3 regions of the Zhenhengia sp. genome follow, and region 2 is predicted to be linked to each of the others. Evidence: riboswitches for the same ligand, from Rfam matches in the RefSeq annotation. Region 2 holds a riboswitch; each other region holds the start of a gene.
The links. A riboswitch is a leader RNA that binds a small molecule or an ion and turns the genes downstream of it on or off. The one in region 2 is predicted to bind cobalamin.
Positions count from the first base shown of each region.

Region 1: linked by a shared signal. The riboswitch ahead of ACLTBU_RS09635 (prenyltransferase/squalene oxidase repeat-containing protein) and the one ahead of ACLTBU_RS12475 (sirohydrochlorin cobaltochelatase) in region 2 are both predicted to bind cobalamin.
Region 3: linked by a shared signal. The riboswitch ahead of ACLTBU_RS09655 (ABC transporter substrate-binding protein) and the one ahead of ACLTBU_RS12475 (sirohydrochlorin cobaltochelatase) in region 2 are both predicted to bind cobalamin.

Region 1 covers NZ_JBKVCH010000007.1:120,803-128,030, forward strand. The annotation lists gene ACLTBU_RS09615 (sugar phosphate isomerase/epimerase family protein) at 1-70, shown strand, start outside; gene ACLTBU_RS09620 (energy-coupling factor transporter transmembrane component T) at 117-1,007, shown strand; gene ACLTBU_RS09625 (ABC transporter ATP-binding protein) at 1,022-2,629, shown strand; gene ACLTBU_RS09630 (ECF transporter S component) at 2,608-3,339, shown strand; cobalamin riboswitch at 3,394-3,593, shown strand; gene ACLTBU_RS09635 (prenyltransferase/squalene oxidase repeat-containing protein) at 3,693-4,814, shown strand; gene ACLTBU_RS09640 (DUF4430 domain-containing protein) at 4,817-5,464, shown strand; gene ACLTBU_RS09645 (hypothetical protein) at 5,780-6,355, shown strand; gene ACLTBU_RS09650 (S-layer homology domain-containing protein) at 6,468-7,228, shown strand, end outside.
Region 2 covers NZ_JBKVCH010000011.1:82,784-90,011, reverse strand. The annotation lists gene ACLTBU_RS12500 (sulfatase) at 1-951, opposite strand, end outside; gene ACLTBU_RS12495 (helix-turn-helix domain-containing protein) at 1,073-1,933, shown strand; gene ACLTBU_RS12490 (hypothetical protein) at 2,063-4,024, opposite strand; gene ACLTBU_RS12485 (GNAT family N-acetyltransferase) at 4,050-4,538, opposite strand; gene ACLTBU_RS12480 (hypothetical protein) at 4,667-5,020, shown strand; cobalamin riboswitch at 5,087-5,276, shown strand; gene ACLTBU_RS12475 (sirohydrochlorin cobaltochelatase) at 5,413-6,195, shown strand; gene ACLTBU_RS12470 (energy-coupling factor ABC transporter permease) at 6,223-6,963, shown strand; gene ACLTBU_RS12465 (energy-coupling factor ABC transporter substrate-binding protein) at 6,966-7,228, shown strand, end outside.
Region 3 covers NZ_JBKVCH010000007.1:129,276-136,503, reverse strand. The annotation lists gene ACLTBU_RS09670 (glycoside hydrolase family 35 protein) at 1-306, shown strand, start outside; gene ACLTBU_RS09665 (ABC transporter ATP-binding protein) at 489-1,256, opposite strand; gene ACLTBU_RS09660 (FecCD family ABC transporter permease) at 1,243-2,253, opposite strand; gene ACLTBU_RS09655 (ABC transporter substrate-binding protein) at 2,237-3,310, opposite strand; cobalamin riboswitch at 3,439-3,618, opposite strand; gene ACLTBU_RS09650 (S-layer homology domain-containing protein) at 3,748-7,228, opposite strand, start outside.

The sequences.
Region 1 (7,228 bases), on a different contig from region 2:
CTTAGAGATAGCAGATAAAAATCAGCTTATAGACTCCTTAAACTGGATGAAGGAAAGGCATAACTTTTAGTTTTGGCTAATAGGATAGAAAACAAAGGAGAAAAAAGGAGGTTCATATGGTAGATTGTTTTGAAAAGTATCATCCTGTGGTCAACTTCGTATACTTTTTTGCTGTCATTATTTTTGCGATGTTTTTCTTACATCCTGTTTACATGGCTTTATCACTAAGTGGGGCCTGCATTTATTCTATTATGCTAAATAGGAAAAAGGCGCTGAAGTTTAAGCTAGTTTATATGCTACCGAGTATGTTAGTTCTAGATTGCGTGAATCCCCTCTTTAATCATGAGGGTATGACCATTTTGTTTTATCTTAAAGACGGCAATCCTTTTACGCTAGAAAGCATCATCTATGGCATTGTATCGGCTACTATGATTATTAACGTCATTATTTGGTTTTCCTGTCATAACCAGATTATGTCTTCGGACAAAATCATGTACCTATTTGGTAAGGTCATTCCAGCTTCTTCGTTGATTTTTTCCATGGTTCTACGCTTTGTACCCTTGTATAAAGCAAGGATTAAAACGATTTCCAATGCGCAAAAGTGTATAGGGAATGATGTGTCCCAGGGGAATGTCCTAAGGCGTGCAAGAAATGGTCTTAAAATCCTATCCATTATGGTGACCTGGTCTTTAGAAAGCAGTATTGAAACAGCAGATAGTATGAAGGCAAGAGGATATGGGCTTAAAGGTCGTACAGCTTTTTCAATTTACAAGATGACTTTGAAGGATAAAGTGGTAATAGGTCTATTGGCTATCCTTATAGCGCTTGTCGCTATGGGTGCTTGTAGTGGACTGATCTATGTGAATTATTTTCCACGTATTCAGTTTACACCTGTTACAGTTTGGAGCAACTTCGTTTTTATCAGTTATTTTTTGTTATGCTATATGCCTATTTTCCTAAATATTTATGATGAAATCATGTGGCGAATAAGCAAGCAAAGTGTTTAGTAAGGAGGGGAGAGATGGCTTTATTCGAACTAAAGGATTTTAGTTTTAAATATCCATTTGGAGAAGATTATGCCTTAAAACGTATAAATCTAACGATAGAAAAGGGGGAATTTATAACCATTTGTGGGGATTCTGGAAGTGGTAAGACTACCTTGATGCGGCAACTTAAACCTGTTTTAGCACCTCATGGGGAGAAAGAGGGGGAAATTCTGTATGAGGAGCGGGATATAAATAGACTAGATTTAAGAGAGCAGGCTTCTAAAATAGGTTATGTCCTTCAAAATCCAGATAATCAAATTGTGACGGATAAAGTGTGGCATGAATTAGCTTTTGGCCTGGAGAGTTTGGGGTACGATGCGGCAGAAATTCGGTTAAAAGTGGGAGAGATGGCTAGTTTCTTTGGTATACAGCACTGGTTTCATAAGAAGGTGATAGAACTTTCAGGTGGGCAGAAGCAGCTTCTGAATTTAGCCTCTATTATGGCGATGCAGCCAGAAGTGATTATTCTGGATGAACCCACTTCACAACTTGACCCAGTAGGGGCTATAAACTTTTTAGATACCATTAAGAAAATTAATAGAGACTTAGGTATTACCATCTTAATAGCAGAGCACAGATTAGAAGAAATCTTGCCTATGAGTGATCGTATATTTGTTATAGATGGCGGTAAGCTGCTGATAGATGCTACGCCAACGCAAGCTGGTAGGTTGTTAAAAGAGATGAATCATCCTATGTTTTATGCCATGCCATCGTCTATGCAAATTGTAAGTCATATGGTGCAAGATGAATATCCTCTTACCATTAGAGAGGGAAGACAGAGTATAGAGCGCTATTTTAAAAATAAAGAAATCAGGGTGCCAAGGCTTGAAAAAAGTCATAAGCCTGCATCTGATAAGAAAGCTATAGAATTTAAACACGTTTACTTTAAGTATGAAAAAGAAGGGCCAGATATTATTAGTGATCTTTCCTTCTCTGTAAACGAAGGAGAGTTTTATGGTCTACTAGGCGGCAATGGAACAGGTAAGACCACTACTTTAAATTTAGTAGGAGGTATGCTAAAACCTCATCATGGTAAGATCAATCTAGCTAAAAAACGTATTGTCACTTTACCTCAAAATCCACAGGCACTTTTTGTCAAGAAGACTGTATTAGAAGACCTTAGGGATATAGCAAAGGATAAAGATGCTATTGATAGGGTAACAAAGCTTACCCATATGGCGTATCTTTTAAAGGCACATCCTTATGATTTAAGCGGTGGTGAGCAGCAAAGGTTAGCTTTAGCCAAGATTCTTTTGTTAGAACCACAGATTTTACTTTTAGATGAGCCTACTAAAGGGATGGATGCTTATTTTAAAAGGCAACTCGCACAGATTTTAAGAGAACTTACAAGTAAAGGGGTCACTATTTTAATGGTATCCCATGACATTGAGTTCTGTGCCCAGTATGTAGATCGGTGCGGTATGTTCTTTAACGGCGATTTAATTAGCGAGGCGCCAAGTAATATCTTTTTTAGCAGAAATAGCTTTTATACCACAAGTAGTAATCGTATGTCTAGGTTTGTATTTGAAAATGGCGTAACAATAAAGGATGTTATCACATTATGGGAAAAGAACAAGGCGTAAAACGCTTATCTAAAAGAACGCTGGTTGAAGCTTTTTTTATTTTACTGATTATTCCCCTGACTATTTTTTGGGGACTTACAGTGCTAGATGACAGAAAGTATTACTTTATAAGCATGCTTATTATTTTTTATACGATGCTCCCTTTTTTTATGGTGTTTGAGGGGCGTAAGCCTAAGGCAAGAGAGCTTATGGTTATTGCTGTTTTAGTTGCTATTGCAGTGGCAGGCAGATGGGCATTTTTTATGTTGCCTCAGTTTAAGCCTGTTGTAGCTATTGTGATTATTGCAGGCGTATGTCTTGGAGCAGAGTCAGGTTTTCTAGTAGGTGCTATGTCGGGATTTGTGTCTAACTTTTTATTTGGGCAGGGCCCTTGGACGCCATGGCAAATGTTTTCTTTTGGTATTATTGGTTTTTTAGCAGGGATTTTGTTTAAAAAAGGACTGCTTAAGAAGAACGGTTGGATTTATCTCTATCTATGTGTATTTGGTGGACTGTCAACCTTACTTATTTATGGACCTCTTATGAATACACAATCTATGCTTGCCGCAACAGGTCAGTTTACATTAGAACTTCTTATAATCTATTGTTTATCAGGGCTTCCTTTTGACCTTATTCATGCATTCGCTACAGTTTTTTTCTTGCTTATTTTGTCAAAGCCTATGATTGAGAAAATAGAACGTGTCAAAATCAAATATGGATTAATAGAATAATTTTTCAAATTAAGACATCATAAACTTGTCTACTTAATATACTGTTATAGAATTCAATCATATAAGTTATTTGGTCAGCTATAGGTAATGTCCTGTTAGCTGATAATAGGGAAGCTGGTGAGAATCCAGCACAACTTCCATTACTGTATGTGATTACAAGGCTTTCATAACCATTGAAGACTTAGGTCTTTGAGAAGGGAAAGCTGAGGCTAAATCATAAAGTCAGGAGACCTGCCAAGTAATTTTAAACTTATGCCTCTGGGACAGGGAGGAATATAAGAAAAGCGCGCGCTATACTCCTGTCCATAGATAGGAGTTTTTTTATGCGCATGATATGAAAGAAGGGTTAATGAATGAGAGGGGATAACAAAATCATTGCATGGGTTATTGTGGTCATACTTACTTTAAATGTATGTTTACCTATTTATGCAACACCAGTGGTGACACCAAGTGGGCAGAATCTTTCTTCTACTACTCAAACGCAGTTAAGAAGTATTGAAAGTGAAGTTAAAGATGCACTTGATCATACAACCAGCTATATATTGAATAAAGTCAAAAAGCCAACAGTAGGCTCTATTGGAGGCGAGTGGGCAGTTTTAGGCCTTGCACGTAGAGGGGTAGATGTCCCTAAGACATACTACGAAGATTATTACAAATGTGTAGTAGAAAAAATTAAGCAAGAAGAAGCAAAAGCAACAAGAAAATGGGGACTAAAAGTGACAGAAACCCAGAGACTTGCTATTGCACTTACAGCTATAGGAAAGGACCCTATGCATGTAGCAGGCATAGATTTAATAGAATACTCTTGGAATAAAGAAAAGAAAATGTCTGATCTACCTAAGGCACATCAAGGTTTAGGAGATAGACAAGGTTTAAATGAATTGGTATTTGGTCTTATAACCATAGATTTAAAGCAGTCTACAAGGCCTAAAGATGCAACGATTTCTCGTAATAGTATTATAGAAAAGATCTTAAAAGATTATAGAACAAAAGATGGAGGGTTTAGTTTAAGTAAAAATGGAGCAAAGGCGGATATGGATATGACAGCTATGACACTCCAAGCCTTAGCACCTTATTATAATCAGAAAAATTATGAATATGTAACAAAAGCAGTAGATAAAGCGCTTAAGCTTTTATCTCAGAAGCAAAGTAAAAGTGGTGGCTTTATAAGTGAGTATGGGCTTGTTTTAGGAGAAGGTATAGAGACATCAGAAAGTACAGCTCAAGTCATTGTAGCACTTTGCTCACTAGGTCTTGATCCTCAAAAAGATGCACGGTTTATAAAAAATGGTAAGAGTCCTATAGATGCTTTAATGGAGTATTATGTGAGTGGAGGCGGATTTAGGCATTTACGTGATGGAAAAATAGATCAAATGGCTACAGAGCAGGCTTACTATGCATTAGTAGCCTATGAGCGATTATTAAAAGGTCAAACTTCCTTATATGATATGACAGATATAAAGGTGTATAAGTAGAGATGAAACAAAAAATTAAAGTTTTGTTAGCTGTTTTAATGTGCCTCATCATAACATGGTTTCTAGGAAGCAAGGTATCTCATCAGAAGGTTTATACGCCGGGGCAAGTAGAATATAGCAGTCAATCTGAAACAGAACAGGTAGAAGAAGTAGAACGAGACAAGTATTTGACAGATCCTGTACCAGAAAATAAACCTAAGCCCGTTGAACCAGAAGCTATCACTATCAATAAGGAAAAATCTTTTAAAGTAAAGCTTTCTATTACCTGTGAAACCATATTAAATAATATAGATTTATTAGAAACTGCTAAATGGCAATTAGTACCGGAAGATGGTATTATCTTTCATCTACAAGAAGTTACAGCTTATGAGGGAGAAAGTGTATTTGATGTACTCTTAAGAGAAGTTACAAATGCTAAGATTCATATGGAGTTTGAGTTTACCCCTATGTATAACAGTGCTTATATAGAAGGCATTCATAATCTTTATGAGTTTGACGTGGGGGAGCTCTCAGGCTGGATGTATAAGGTTAATGGATGGTTTCCTAATTATGGGTGTTCCAGATACCAGGTTAAGGAAGGAGATGTAATCGATTGGGTATATACTTGTGATTTAGGAAGAGATATAGGCAATGTATATCTAGAAAAATGAATAAGTATTAAAACGATTTTAAAAGCGTAAGCGTGGAATGGGGTGAGAGTCCCCGCGATCGGGTCACTGTGATGCCGTAGCAAGCGGATAAGTCAGATACACACTAAAATCGTTTTACCAAATTGTTTCCCGGTTTAGACAATGGTGTAAGTAGAGGAGTAAGTGCGTCTATTTTCATGGGGAAAATAGGCGCTTTTTTGTTTGGGTAAATGTTTGAAATATAAAAATGATGTTTATCAATCTTAAGAAAGGAGTTTAAAAAAGTCATAGGTAGACATTATTTATTAATTTGTTTTAAGAAAGGGAGATAGCGAGATGAAAAAAAGTATTAAAAAATCAATAAGTAGATTTCTAACAATGCTTATGGCAGTTATGATGCTTAGTATAAGTGTTAGAGCAAGGCCAATGCCAAGTGACTTGAGGGTAGCAGAACAAGCAATGACTCAAATTAGGGCGACTGTAAGAATTGCTAATGAAACAGATCTACCAACATATCCTGTTGTAGAGCCAGTAGTACTCGATAAAGAGCACTTTAAAACTTTATTTCCAGTAGCGGATGGAGCAGTTCATCAATATCAAGATATTCCAACAGTTATGGATGCACTTTACCAATATTTATTGGATCAGGGGATACCTCTTGAAGAAGGGATTAAAATAGGTTGGGATATAGCAAGTAAAGTTAATGGTGCTTATATAAATGAATTTATTGGGACAGGAACAGAAGTAGTAGATGCGTATTACTCCTCTGTTAAAGGGCAATCTTATTGGAAGGGTTACTCATGGGGATTATATGTGAATGGAACGAAGACGGAGTTATATGCAAGTAATCTAATATTAAATGAAGGAGATATTATTGATTTAATTTACGAATATACAGAAGAATATTGGTAAAATGTAGCTTTTAAATAGATATACAGCTCCCATTAATGTATGTAGCTGTATATCTATTTAAGTAATAATAAAAATTTGTAGTATAGGTTTAAAGGGAGAAAGAGAGGGGAAAATGAATACTTTAAAAAAGAAAATAGCCAGATTATTAGTTCCAATATTGCTTTTGACTATACCTATAAGGCCATATGCACAAATAGTAGTAGATGAAAAGGCTGAAAAGGCTATGCAGCTTTTTAATGAAACGATGACGACAACATCTGGTGGCCTAGCTACTACTACAGATGGGGCTTATGGGTTAAACGAACGTATTCAAATTACAACAGATGGTGCTTATACAATTGATGAATTAATAGAGGGAATAGAAGGGTATGTAAGTCATTTAAATACAGAGGGAGAAGATGGAAGAGCACTTTTAGATTTATCACTTTATCCCTATGCTTTTAAAGCAGCGCATATCGATCCTACTCAATTTGATAGGAATGGAATAGGAGAAAGCTCCTATAAACATAGTGCAACAAGGTTACAAGGAAGCGAACCTCAAGCAGATATTGTCGGCAGAGCAGAGGCTATATTGGATGCTATTGCTTTAGGAGAGGATGCGAGTAGCTTAGTAGAAGATTTATTAAGTACGCAGACAGAAACAGGTTATTTTAAAGATCCTCAGGAGACAGTTAGGCTTGAAAAGGATGGCGTTGCGCAAGCACGAGCCATTTTAGCACTAGAAGCGTATTATGGCACAGATGTAGAAGTGGAGTGGCCTAATTATGAGGAAGGTAAAGACTATGGTTATGTAGGAGCACTTAAAAAAGTATTATCTATGCAGGGGGTATCAGGCGATTTTACTGGAGATGTTTTTAATACTATGATGCCAGG
Region 2 (7,228 bases):
GCCTGGATAGCTCATTAAGAATGGCATTCTAAGTGATTCTTCTAGCATATAGCGCTTATCGAACCAACCATGATCCCCTAAGAAGAAGCCTTGATCTGATGTATAAACTACAATCGTATCTTCTTTTAGGCCTTCTTCTTCAAGGAAATCAAGAAGTCTACCAATATTGTCATCTACAGATGCAACACATCTTAGATAGTCCTTCATATAACGTTGATATTTCCAGTATTTAAGCTCAGCATCTGTAAGCCCTTCTGGAAAAGGTTGCTTAAGATCAAACTCTGTAAGCTCTTCAATGCCCATTAGATTGTATTTAACAGCATCACTACGTCCTTCATGTGAGTCATTGAAAGTGTCTGGTAACGGAATATCTATATCTTCATACATATCCTTATGCTTTTCATCTGGTACCCAGTGACGGTGAGGTGCTTTATGGTGACACATCATAAAGAAAGGCTTATCTTTGTTACGGTTTTTAATCCAGTCTATTGTAAGGTCTGTTACGATATCTGTAGCATAACCTGTATATTGTTTTAATTCACCCATGTCGTACATTTGAGGATTAATATACTGCCCTTGTCCAGGGAATATATTCCAGTAGTCAAACCCTGTTGGGTCATAGTTGCCTCCATGGCCTAGATGCCATTTCCCAATAATACTTGTTTGGTATCCACCAGCTTGTAAAAGTTTAGGTAATGTTTGCTGGCGGCCATCGAAACCATCTTCCAATGTTTTTACCCCATTTAGATGGCTATTCTTACCTGTTAAAATAACACCTCGGCTTGGTGCACAAATTGAATTAGTACAGAAGCAGTTGTCAAATCGAGCTCCCATATTAGCTAAGCGATCCATCTGAGGCGTTTCATTCACTTTGCTACCATAACAACTCATAGCATGAGCTGCATGGTCATCCGTCATAATAAAAAGAATATTAGGTTGTTTTCGTTTCATTACCCTTGCTCCTTTATTCTATAATTTAAGTTTACTATATCAGAAGCTTACACATATTTCTTTCTATTTTATACTGTGTTACAATATTATAAATTATCTATATTTATCAGGAGTTTTTCTTATGACTACTTTCCCCACCAGTAAACGAACTATTATTGATTATACATCTATAGATTCTTTTTTTAATTTTAAATTAGGTAAAGTCTGCCATCTTACAGCCCGTCCCCCTTTAGAAGAACATGTACACCCTGAGGCTATCGAACTAAGTTACTTTACTAAAGGTGAGCAGGTGTACACCATAGAAGATATAAGTTATACCATTAATAGTGGTGAAATGTTTATTACCCTTCCTAATGAATATCATAGCTCTGGAAGTCATCCTAAAGATAAATCACATTTTTATTATTTAATTATTAGCACACAGCTGCTCCAAAGCCTTTTATTTAGCGAAGAAGAAAGTCAGCAACTTTTAAAGAGTCTACTAACTATTTCTAAAAGAGTTTTTAAGGTAAGCCCTAGACTTACTGAACTTTTCGAATCCCTTTTAGAATGTGGACAAGATCCTAAACCTTTTCATAAAACACGTATTCGTAATCTCCTTTCTGAACTACTTATGACAGTCATTGAGGATGAAAAAAGCCAGCTTCCTCCTCCTGAAAATCCTATGGAAGAGGTTCTGACCTATATCAAGGCTCATATTTACGACGAACTCCCTCTAACGCACCTAGCTCATATGACTCACCTCTCTGAAGGCCGCTTTAAAACGAATTTTAGACTCTACACAGGACTTCCCCCTCGCGAGTATATTTTGAGACAAAAAATAAAATGTGCCAAACGACTTCTTAAAGAAGAAAGTCTTAGTATCACCCAAATTAGCTATCAATTAGGTTTTTCCTCTAGTCAGTACTTTTCTACTGTCTTTAAAAGGTTTACAACCCTATCTCCTATTGACTACCGTAATCAGAAGCTTCATAACCTATAAACTACTAAAATCTAATATAAGAGGCTGTGAAATAATAAATTCTTCATTATTCCACAGCCTCTTATATTTTTTAAAAAATAATTCATCCTCTCATTCAAACGTCTAATTATAGAAATATTTACCAAAATCTTAGTTGCTATATGCTTTGGCAAGTTGTAATTCTATATGTGTTTTCACTTCTTTTAAAGACCTATAGCCTTTATCGATTTTCTTTATACATTTCATTTGGCATACTGACTGGTCTAGATGGGTAAGGCTAAAGACTTCCCCCTCACTTCTTTGTGCTAATTCTTCCATAAGTTTTGGATAGTCTTTCATATACCTTCTTCTATTTTCTTCGTTAATCTCTATAATAACGCCTTCTTCTATAAATTCCACCCTATAAATAGGCACTTTCTTATAAAACTGGTCTTTGTGTGCTTCATAATACTGCCCGATAGCGTCTTCTGATAAAACACCACTTCTAATAATTGTCTTATAATGCTTTAATTGTTTTTGGTAATCTGTGTAGGCTTTAGCCGTTTCAGGCGTGTAAGTAGAAAGTCCATATTCAATAGCTCCCAATGTAGGTCTATCTTTTATAGGCTGATTATAAAAATCTTCCTCTATGAATCTACTTGTAGCTGGTAGCATATGCTGCTTGATTGCCTTGCCTTTATAAAGAGTAGGTGAATCAGCTTGTAAACTATATCCTTGTAAGGTATCAAGTGTAGGTCCTTCTGCTAGATTACCTGTCTGGCCTACCCCTGCTGATATAAATAATGGATCCTCTACTATTGAATGAGCATCTTCTGGTATATTGCTAAAGCCATAATACAAGTTGGTATCATAGGTTACATCTTCTTCATGCCAATCTAATAACTGCGCTTTTCCTTCTTTATAAAAAATATTATTCCAACATACCATAGGTCCATGGTCATTGGAGAAAATCTTTGTATCTAAGTGTTCTCCTATGTAAAATGTATTGTTATAAATATAGGCAGGTTCTTTATTGGAAGTCATAAATAAACAGCGTCTATCATTTTGGCTAATATTATACCTCACCACTGAATCAATGGTATTGTCTTGGCATACAAGCATAAAGCCACCTTCATTGTCATGGCTATAATTGTACTGATAAGTGGTTCCCCATGAGAAGTCACAGTCATAAGCCTGTCCATCTCCATTAAGATAGGTTCCAAAAGCTTCATTATACTGGAATAAAGCTCTATAGCACTGCCATGGCCATATAGCTGCATTATACATAAGATTAGGATCTGACTGTGTTCCAATACTTGCTTCTTGAGATACATTGTGCTCAATAAGTGGTTCATAACAATATTGAGGAACAATAGCATCCCCACCTGAACGCTCTACATAGTTATTTCTAATGAGTACTTCTTCATGCATATATTGCTTCAATTCTTCTGGTGTGTGATGACTTAAATTACTACTTAGTCCTAGGCACCTTGTAGAGCCTACAGATATTCCTGTTCTGGCTACATCTTTAACATAGCAATTTTGAACGCGTACGTCTTTAAACTTAATAGGCCTATCCTGATCTGTAGCAAAAATATTATAGTAGATACCTCCGTTATGTCCATCTTTAGTCGTTGCATCACCATTTACATCATGTACATAGAGATGATTAAGATAAAGGTGCTCCAAAGCATTTCCGTCTGCTTGATCAAAATCATCATCTCCGCTTACCATAACGCCAGTTCGCCCCGCTAAAGGCTCTTCTCCCTTGTTAGTGATTTCTAAATGATTCACTTCCCAAAAGCTTACATTATGAAGCCATAGAGTATAAAGGACCTTACCCGCTCCTTTTATCAGTGGTCTTACCTGCGGCACACCTACCTGTAATTTACCCCCTTCATAAGTATAGTTATCTATTACAATAGGTGCCCCTACTTGTCCACTACCTCGCACCTTCAGTCCACCGCACCATGTGCCATGTGCTTCAAATAAAATTTTATCTCCCGGCTTAAAGGATTGTGCATTGATAGGTTCTAATGTCTGCCACGGCCTATCTACACTTGTACCCTGATTGTTGTCACTTCCCTTGTGACTATCTACATAGTAAATTGTACCCTGTACCTTCTTCTCCATTTTTCCCTCTCCCTAAATCTATTCTTTAATTTGCAATTCTTCTTTCCATAATCACTACATCATGCCATTTGCCGTTATCCATCTGTCCGAATCTTTCTCTGTAACCTACTTCTCTAAAGCCGCATTTCTTATGTAAGGCTATACTTGCTTCATTTTCTCTAATAATCAGAGATTCAAGTGTCCAAAATCCTTCTTTCTCGGATTCCATAATAAGTTTTTCAAGTAAAGCAGAAGCTATGCCCTTACCTTTGTAGTCCTTATGAATATAAATACTAAGTTCTACTACTCCTCTATAGACATAGCGCTCAAAGGATTGGCTTATAGCTACAAATCCCACTACTTTATCTTCTTCCTTGGCTACAAATCTGCAGCTTTGAATATGTCCTTCATCCCACACTTTATAAGTAGGGACTTCTGTTTGGAAAGTAGAGATTTTTGTATCAATACCTTGCTTATAAATATCTGCTACACCTAACCAATCTGTCTCTTTCATTTCTGTTATATGATACGTCACGAACATGTACTCCTTTTATTTGTATGCTAAAATATTTTTAATATTTGATTCATTATAGAGTTTTATAGTCACCTAGTCAATATGCTATAATAGGATTATCTAAACTAATTAAGATAGGAGCTACTCATATGAAAAAAGCTTTTCTTATTGCCTCTATCAGCCTCTTTTCTCTCTTTACTTTAGTTGGCTGTGGCAAATCCCTTTCTGACCGTGAAATCTCTAGACTTTATAATACTGACAATGGTCCTCGCTACGTTGTTGTTATTGAAGTAAAACAGTCTCACTTAAGCCTTGATATTAATGACCATATTAAAGATTCTATGAATAAAGTGGAGATTGCTATCCCTGTTGATAAACAATTCTACGATGATGTAGAAAAAGGGGATAAATTAAATGATGATTTTAGACTTGGTTCTCTTATGACTTCTGGAAGCGTTGGAACTTGGGACATTAAAATTAAGGATAAAATGATTCTCGAATAATTAGGACTAGTTTTTCAACATTTTTTTCGCTATACTGGACATATTCAATCGAATAACATCATATATTTAAGCAAAGACATTTTAGGCGCTACTTTAGCTTAATAGGGAAACGTGTGATACACTGCAGCCCCCGCTACTGTAGACGAGGACTTCTTATTCGTAAGGCTTACCTTAACCACTGTACTTTTTGTATGGGAAGGTGAATAAGAGGGATGATACGTCAGCCAGGAGACCTACCTAAAATGAGAATTACCCTTTCGGTGGGAAAGGAGGTAATATGTATTTTGTGCTTTTTTTGTTATGCACAAATATACATAAGCTCTCCTTCGGGGGAGCTTTTTTTATTGCCTTCCTTCTTGCGATTTAAAACTCAACAAAGAAGGAGACTGATTATGTCAAAAAAAGCTTTACTTGTTGTGAGCTTCGGCACGAGCTATGAAGACACACGAAAAAAAACAATCGAACCTTGCGAAAATCTACTCCATAAAACCTTTAAAGATTATGATTTCTTTAGGGCCTACACCTCACAAATGATTATTCGCAAGCTTGCTTCTAGGGACGGTTTATATATTGATAATGCTTCCCAGGCCCTACAGAAAATCTATGAAGCTGGTTATGATGAGGTGCTGATTCAATCTCTACATATTATTTGTGGAGAAGAGTATGACAAACTTAAAAGGCAGATTGAACCTTTTAAGGCGAAGTTTAAAAAACTCCATTTTGGTAGACCTCTTTTAACGACTATTGATGATTACAAAGCCGCTGTTTCTGCTACTTTAAACAGCTTGCCTAAACTTAAAGAACATGAAGGTGTAGTCTTTATGGGGCATGGTACTTACCATGAGTCCTTTTCCGCCTACTGCGCTCTGGAATATATGTTCCATCATTTAGGCGCGCCTATTTATGTAGGCACTGTGGAAGGCTATCCTACACTTGATGAAGTACTTTATAAACTTCAAAAAGACAGTATAACTCAGGTTTACCTCGCACCTTTTATGCTTGTGGCAGGTGACCATGCCATCAACGATATGGCTGGAGACGAAGAAGATTCTTGGAAGATTATCCTATCACAACATGGAATTCAGTCTAAAATCTTGTTACAAGGCCTTGGTGAAGATAAAGAAATTCAAAAACTCTTTGTAAATCATGCCTTAGACTGCGTCAATTCATTTTAAAATTTATCATAAAAGGGAGATGTAATCATGAAAAGAAAGTTACCAATTTTTGGAGTATTTTGCTTTGTAGCAGGATTAGTCACTATGAATACACAGGCTATGCATATTATGGAAGGTTTCCTTCCTGTAGGCTGGAGTATTGGCTGGGGAATTTTATGCCTACCATTTTTCATAGCAGGTATTATTTCTATGAAAAAAACACTTCAAGAAGACTCTAAAACTAAACTCGTGCTTGCTATGGCTGGTGCCTTTGCCTTTGTACTGTCAGCACTAAAAGTTCCTTCTGTAACAGGAAGCTGTTCCCACGCTACAGGTGTAGGCCTCGGTGCTATTCTGTTTGGACCTACTGTAATGGTAGTTATTGGTGGTATTGTCTTATTGTTTCAAGCGCTACTTTTGGCCCATGGTGGTATTACTACATTAGGCGCTAATGTATTTTCTATGGCAATCGTAGGCCCTTTTGCAGCTTATTTTATCTATAAATTACTTCGTAAAACTAAAATGCCTGAGTGGTTTGCTATCTTTTTAGCTGCTATGTTAGGAGATCTTCTTACATATGTTATGACATCTATTCAGCTCGCCCTCGCCTTTCCAGCCCAAACTGGCGGCTTTATGGAATCACTTCTTAAGTTCCTCGGAATTTTTGCTATGACTCAAATACCACTAGCTATCAGCGAAGGCCTTTTAACTGTTGTTGTAATTAATGCTCTAAAAAAATATAGCCAAGAAGGTCTTATCAGTTTAGGCAGACTTTCAAAGGAGGATTAATGATGTCTGAGAAAAAAATGAATATCTTACTTATTGTACTTGTTGTAATTATTAGCTTTTCTCCTTTATTTCTTGTAAAAAACGCGGAGTTTGGCGGAGCCGATGGTGAGGCTGAAACAGCTATCACGCAAATCGCTACAGACTATGAACCTTGGTTCGAACCACTTATCGAACCTGCTAGCGGTGAAATTGAAAGCTTACTCTTTGCCCTTCAGGCAGCCTTTGGTGCAAGTATCCTAGCTTACGGATTTGGTTATCTTAAAGG
Region 3 (7,228 bases), on a different contig from region 2:
ATGAAAGACCTTTCAAAACTTGAGTTTAAAGATACTATAGAAAAAACAAATAAACCTTGCTTCTACCAAGCTACTTTTACAGTAGATGAAGCACATGATACATTCCTTAAATTTGAAAACCTTACAAAAGGATTTGTTCTCATTAACGGCTTCAATATTGGTCGTTACTGGAACGTAGGTCCACAAGAAACACTCTTTGTACCAAGTGGACTCCTTAAAGAAGGAGAAAATGAAATCGTCATCTTTGAGCAACATGAAGCTAAAGAGCCAAGTATTGAATTCATTGATTATGCGATTTTAGGATAAATGTTTAATAATCCAAACATTATCAAGCGTATACCTTAATAGCGCAGGCTGTAGTATCTGAAAAGATCAAATTCAATACCTTATTTAAATAAAACATGGTCTACAATAAATTATACCTATAAACCAGCCCCCCTTATTCGACAAAATGAATAAGGGGGGCTGGTTTATTTATACGATACATCCTACTTCACAATAAAATAAGGATAGCCATAGGATACTTCTTCATAGATATTAGCATCTATCCCAAATACCTCTTTTAAAATCTCTTTCGTTATAACTTCTTTTGGACTTCCTTCTATAACTTTACAGCCTTCTTTCATAGCTATAATCCTATCTGAATAACGACTGGCTTGATTAATATCATGTAGAACCATAACCACAGTAATGCCCATTTCATCATTAATTCTCTTAATAAGCTCAAGTACTTCATGTTGATGTGCAATATCAAGGTAAGTAGTTGGTTCATCTAGAAGCAGGATTTCAGTTTGCTGTGCTAATGCCATGGCAATCCATGCACTTTGCCTTTCTCCTCCAGACATAGTGGACATCTTACGATTTTGAAGATGGGTAATACCCGTCTCATTAATCGCCCAATCTATAATACGCCAATCCTCTTCCTTTAATCTCCCCATCCAATCCAGGTAAGGATTTCTTCCATAACTTACAAGGTCTCGTACGAGAAAATCATCTGGCACAAGAGGTGACTGAGGCAGAATCGCTAACTTTTTTGCAAGTGTCTTATGGGAGTAGCTATGAATAGATTGGTTATCTATAAAAATATCCCCTGAAGCAATTTTCTTATTCTTGCTCAAAGCCTTAAGCAAAGTGGATTTACCACATCCATTAGGCCCAATAATAGTAGTAATGGTGTGTGGCTTAATACAAAAAGAGAGATCTTTGATTACCATATGCTGTTCATAACCTAAAGTAAGCTTTCTACTTTCTAGCACTCTTAATCCCTCCTCTTAATAAGTATAAGAAAAATGGTACACCAACTATTGCCATAATAATTCCAACTGGAATTTCCATAGGCTCAGCAACTACTCTTCCTATAGTGTCACAAAGCATAAGTACCCCCGCTCCTGTTAAGGCACTTGCTGGTAATAAATATTTATAATCAGACCCAATCAAAATTCTAGAAATATGTGGTACAATTAAGCCCACAAAACTAATGAGCCCCACTACACTTACTGCACTGGCAGCCAAAAGAGAAGTTAATAAAATAAGAATAACGCGTAGCCTCTCCACATTTACACCTAAACTTCCTGCTATCTCATCACCTAATAGTAAGATATTAAGCTTTTTAGAGAGTATCATAGCCACTATAAAACCAATTAAGGCATAGGGCCAAATCCTATTAAAGTCATTCCAAGCCTTAACCGATAAGCTCCCGATAGAAAAACCTAAGGTGTTGTGCACCCTATCAGGAAAAAAAATCAAAATAAGATCTACTAAAGCATTTAATAAAGAAGAAACGGCTAGCCCTGCCAGCACCATACGAAGCGGATTAATCCCATCCTTCCAAGAGAGTATAAAGATAAGTACCGTTGTGAGTACCGCTCCAACAAAGGCTGCTGGCGTCACTAAATACTCATATTGTGGGAATAAAACTAAGCAAATAACAGACATAAGTCCTGCTCCTGATGTAATCCCAATAGTACTTGGAGAAGCCAGTGAATTTCTCATGATCCCTTGCAAAATAGCGCCTGCTAATGCTAGGCATACCCCTACTAACCCAGCTACAAAAGTTCTTGGTAAGCGTATGTTATAAATAATATTATGGTTCATACCACTTTTCTCTACAAAAATAGCCTTTATAATATCCATAGGCCCTACTTTATAAGCACCCAATCCAATACTTATAAATAAACTTACAATGACAAATAGTATAAGTCCTATTAGGACCATTCCCTTGTATCTAGGTGTATCTCTAAAATCCGTTTTCATTATTTGGCTTCTTTCTCAAAAAAATCTCTTCCAAATAAGCAAAAGCTTCATCATAGCGCGCATTTGGTTTGTATACAAATAAATCTTTTGGTAAGTAATGTACTTCATCATTTTGTACGGCTGTTAAAGCATTCCAAGCTGGATTGCTCTCTAAATCTTTTGCGATTTTTGCTTTCACCCCTTCTACATCTCCCATCGTACTAATAAGAATATAATCCGGGTCCGCTTCAATCAATTTCTCAAAGCTAAAAGCTACTCTTGTTTCACCTTCAACTACTATATCTTCAGGTTTTACAATATTCTCTACACCTAATAAGCTTGTCATTTCACCTATAGAGGAATCATCTGTATCTACTTTAATTTCTTTGCTTGTCGAATAAAGTACTGCTACTGAAGGATGCTCTTTATTTTCCTTGGCTCTTTCTATAATCCCTTCACATTTTTCTACTACAGGCATGACTTTCTCTTCAAATAAATCTTCTGTTCCTAGTATCTTACTGAAAATATAAGCATTATTTTGGAAAGCACTATAGGCTTTTGTTGAGGCATCAATCACTACCCATTCAATACCATTTTGATCAAGTATATCTGCAAATTGTGTTTGACTATTCGTTGTATGCATTAAGACTAAATCTGGCTCTAATGCAAGTAAGGCTTCAATACTTACTTTATTAAAAGACCCTAAGTCTGTAATATTCATAGCTTCTGGTGGTACATTAGACTCACCACTTACACGTGCAACAGATTCACCACCTACTAAATACCATAAATCTAATATGGAATTTAACAGCACAACCGTTCTTTCTGGTTTTTTAGTAAGGGTTTTCTCATTACCTTCTCCATCTACAAAAGTTACGGTTGTATCTGTTTCAGCTAAAATAAGTTTTTCATAACCCTTTTCATGCTCTTCTTGTACAGATTTGCTCTCTTGAATGTTCTCATGCTCTTGTACTTGTTCAATTTGAGTTTCTACATCGACACTTCCTTTGGGCTGACTACACCCTACTAGACTTGCACACATTAAAATCCCTGCTAAAACTAAGCTTAACTTCTTCATTTTCTTCACTCCTATAGTTTTTTAGTCATAAAAAAATCTCCTATTTCTAGGAGACGCGTGCAAATCAAGCCCATTAAATCTTTTTAGACTTAATGCGCTTTCATTACACCCTCCATCCATCGTAGAGTTAATGGTGTTTCATTATAGGCAGGTCTTCTGACTTAGGTTCATCAAACTTATCGCCTTCCCTTCTTTCAAAAGTGGCCTTTCTGATAAGCTCTCCCCCTTACAGCGGCGGGACCGTACAGTACTCTCAACTGTTTCCCTATTAAGCTATGTAAAATAGCACCTATAACATTTCTCCATATTACAATTATTTTAATTTAATGTCAATATTTATACTTTTCTTATGCTTAAAACGAGTAGCCTTTTTACCAAGGCTACTCGTTTTAAGTTTTTTCTCTAAAGTTTTATAAGCCTTAATTTTTTTAATGCTGTTATTCTTCTAAACTCTGTAATAAAAGTGCTATCATTTTTGCTACCTCCGCACGTGTTGCCTGAGCTAATGGCGCGAAGTTGCCATGCTCTCTACCATCTATAATATTAGCTGCTTTCATAGCATAAACAGCTTCTCTTGCATAAGCTTTAATGACCTTATCATCTGCAAAAAGCTCTCTCTTTGTAGCGTTGTCCCAAGTATAATGTTGTACCTGGCTCATATAGCGATAGAGCATCACTGCCATATCCTGACGTGTAATGGTCTCTTGTGGGTTGAAGCAAGTACCGCTTCCTTGTACAATCCCCATTACCTTCGCCCATGCTACAGCAGGCATAAACCAATCTATATCTTGAACATCTTGAAAAGTGCTTTCTGTATATAAGCTTAAATCAACTTGACTCATATGAGCTAAAATCTGTACAAACTCAGCGCGTGTTATCCAATCATTTGGTGCAAAAGTCGTTTCTGTCTTTCCTTTAATCAGACCTTTTGCCATAAGATATTCGATATACTCTTTGGCCCAACTTGTCTCAATATCTGTAAAGAGATAAACTGGTGCTCCTTCTTCCTTAGGTTCTTTATAAAGGACTATAAATTCGCCACATTTACTGGTCCTAAATAGAACTGTCTTGGTATCTTCATCATAAAGGCTACCTTCTATAAGCTGTAACTGCTCATCTTCTGTAACCCAGTATACTTTCAAGTACTCAGGTTCTTGCGTATCCTTAAGCTTATAAGGCACAGCAACTTCTATCTTCTCTTCTCCTAAACTTAAACTATCTTTTTGAGCTGTTTGTAAGTTAAAGACCAAGATAGTACCCTCACCTATTTGTTCTTTAATTTCTTGGCTTAGATCCTTTTGATGCAATTGTTTAAGCGTAAAATCAATTGCCTTTTCATCTGCCTCTTTAACCATTTGCTTAAGTGCCTTTTCATCTAATGTAAAGGTTGCCCACTCTGTTACAATCTGCAACGTAGTATGCTGTGTTTGACCTAAAGCTTCTACAACTTCACTTGGTAATTTTAGACTTATACCTACTGCTTCATCTGGTAACTCCACTTTAATTTGTGCTAGGCTATCTTCTTTATCGTTACTTTGAAGTTGATTGATAAACTGTGTTTTCTGATTAAATTCAAAGGTAAAGTAAGCTGTACCTCCTTGGACTTTTACAGGTCTTAGCGTAACTGTTGCAGATTGCCCTACTACATTTCCGCCATCTGTATTACTTCCCCAATGTTCTGAGTCTTCTTCCTTCATATAATCATCTGTATAATGCCACACAATATGATCTCCCTCATAAACTGGATACTGCCTTAAACCATAAAGTGGATGGGCTCCATTAACTGTATACATCCATCCTGAATGAATACCATTACTAAATTCTCTTAGCCATTCGCCTCTTGGTGACTGAATCCCTCCAATATACCCCGGCTGTGATTCATCATAGCTTAATCCTGCCTCACTTAGCGCTTTATGGAAAACATCAAATACAACAGAACCTTCTGGTACAGTAATTGACCTTTCTGGTATCCATGTCTCAAAGTCTACATGTTTATCTGCTGTTTCATGAACGGAGTCACCTATCAGCTCAAAGGTAACCGTAATCATTTCCTTATCATCTGGATCTGGGTCTGGCCCTGGCGTACTTACCTCTTGAAGCTGTTCATGTGCTAGAATAATGGCTTGACATCTTTCATAAATCTCATGAGCTGTTGCATTAGCATTATGCGTTACAATAGTAAGAGCCATTGCCTCATTTTCAAAGACTTTAAAGCTCTCAGCTGTATAAAGTGCACAATCTGTAAAGTAAGGAAGTTTATGAGAAGTCATTTTCTCTATAAGTTCTTTGAGTCTAAAGTAATGCTCACCATACCCTTTAATCTTTCCTTCAGGTACCCTCATAGCTTCATTATAAGTCCACCTTAAAGCCTCTACTTGTTCTTTAGGACAACTAGTTACATCTCCCTCCAAAATCAGCTTTGCTTGTTCTATCACACCATCTAAGTGCGCTCTTGTTAAATATTGTCTTTGCCATACATTTGTTCCTTGGACAATAGTGCCTAGTGCAATAATGGCGTCTTTGTCAAAATCCTTAAAATCCATATTAGGTATTGTTATAAATCTTCCATCGTCTAACTGGGCTTTTTTAATAATATCGAGTGGATTTTGCCCTGCTATGCTCCATTTCTCACTTGTTACATCTTCTCCAGCTGCCACTAGCCCTGCTACCACACAAGAATGGGTATTAATATTTTGGTTTTGGTATTGTATATGGTCAAAGGTACTACGGTATTCCCCTTCTTGTACCTGCCGATCTTTGAAGGAATCAATAATCTCTTGCATTTCTGCTTGACCAACAACATCTTTATGATTTTGAATACCAATAAGTGCCCAACCTCTCATATCTAAATCAAAAGTATCATCAGCAGCTTGATCTTTTACAATATTAATGAGCGCCTCATTATACGTAGCACCTGCTGCATCTAGTGCATACAACGCCCAAATATTGTTAGCATAAGGTCCGTAAACACCTCCTATTTTTTCTAAAGCCTGCAACTTTTCTACATAATTAATGCCTTTATAGTTATAAGGATTTTCTCCCATAATCACCAATTGTAAAATAATAGCTGCATAATCTGTTGCTTGATAAGTGCCGAAATCACCATTCTTATGAGTAGTCACATCATAAACTTTATAATCTGTCAAATCAACACCTGCACTTGCTAGTCTAAAAACACCCCAATAGCCTTGTCGTGAAATATCTTTTCCATACTCTTTTTCCATTCCCTTAAGTGTCTTATCTAAAATAAGTTTAGCTTCTTCCTGAGCTATTGAAGTTTCAGCAGTTATCCTCTGTACTGTTTCTATACCTTCTAATTCTAGGCTAAACATCTTAGGTACGACATCTTCTTGTGGATCTCTGAGTTCTAACTGCTTATAAGCCTCTATTACATTCCGAACACCTTCTATTAATTGATGACTTGTTATCTCCTCTTTCTCAAATAATGCATTTAAATCTGCCTTAGCTTGTTTATAGACTGCATAACTTTCAGGTGTATAAAGTTCTTCCTCATTCAAACTTGTGCTTGCTAACATATCCTTTAATGCTTGTTGTAAAGCAAAGTATCGCTCACCATAACCTTTGATAGAACCTTGTACCACTAAGATACTATTCATATTGTCATACGCTAGTTTAAGTGATTCTACACAGGATTGATCATAGATGCTTAAATCTGTTTTAAGTAATGCATTGACTCTATCTCCTAAATTCTTAACCTTATTAGCATCTAAATCCATTCTTTGCCAAATATTACTTTCTTGTACTAAATCACCTAAAGCAATGATCCTAGCAAGGTTAATGCTCTCTAATTCTCTACCTAGAATATCTATAGGATCTTTCTCTTCCCATACATAAGGTGCCCTACTTAAATCTTCACCTGCTACTACAAGCCCCATAACAACATAGGCATGTGTCTCC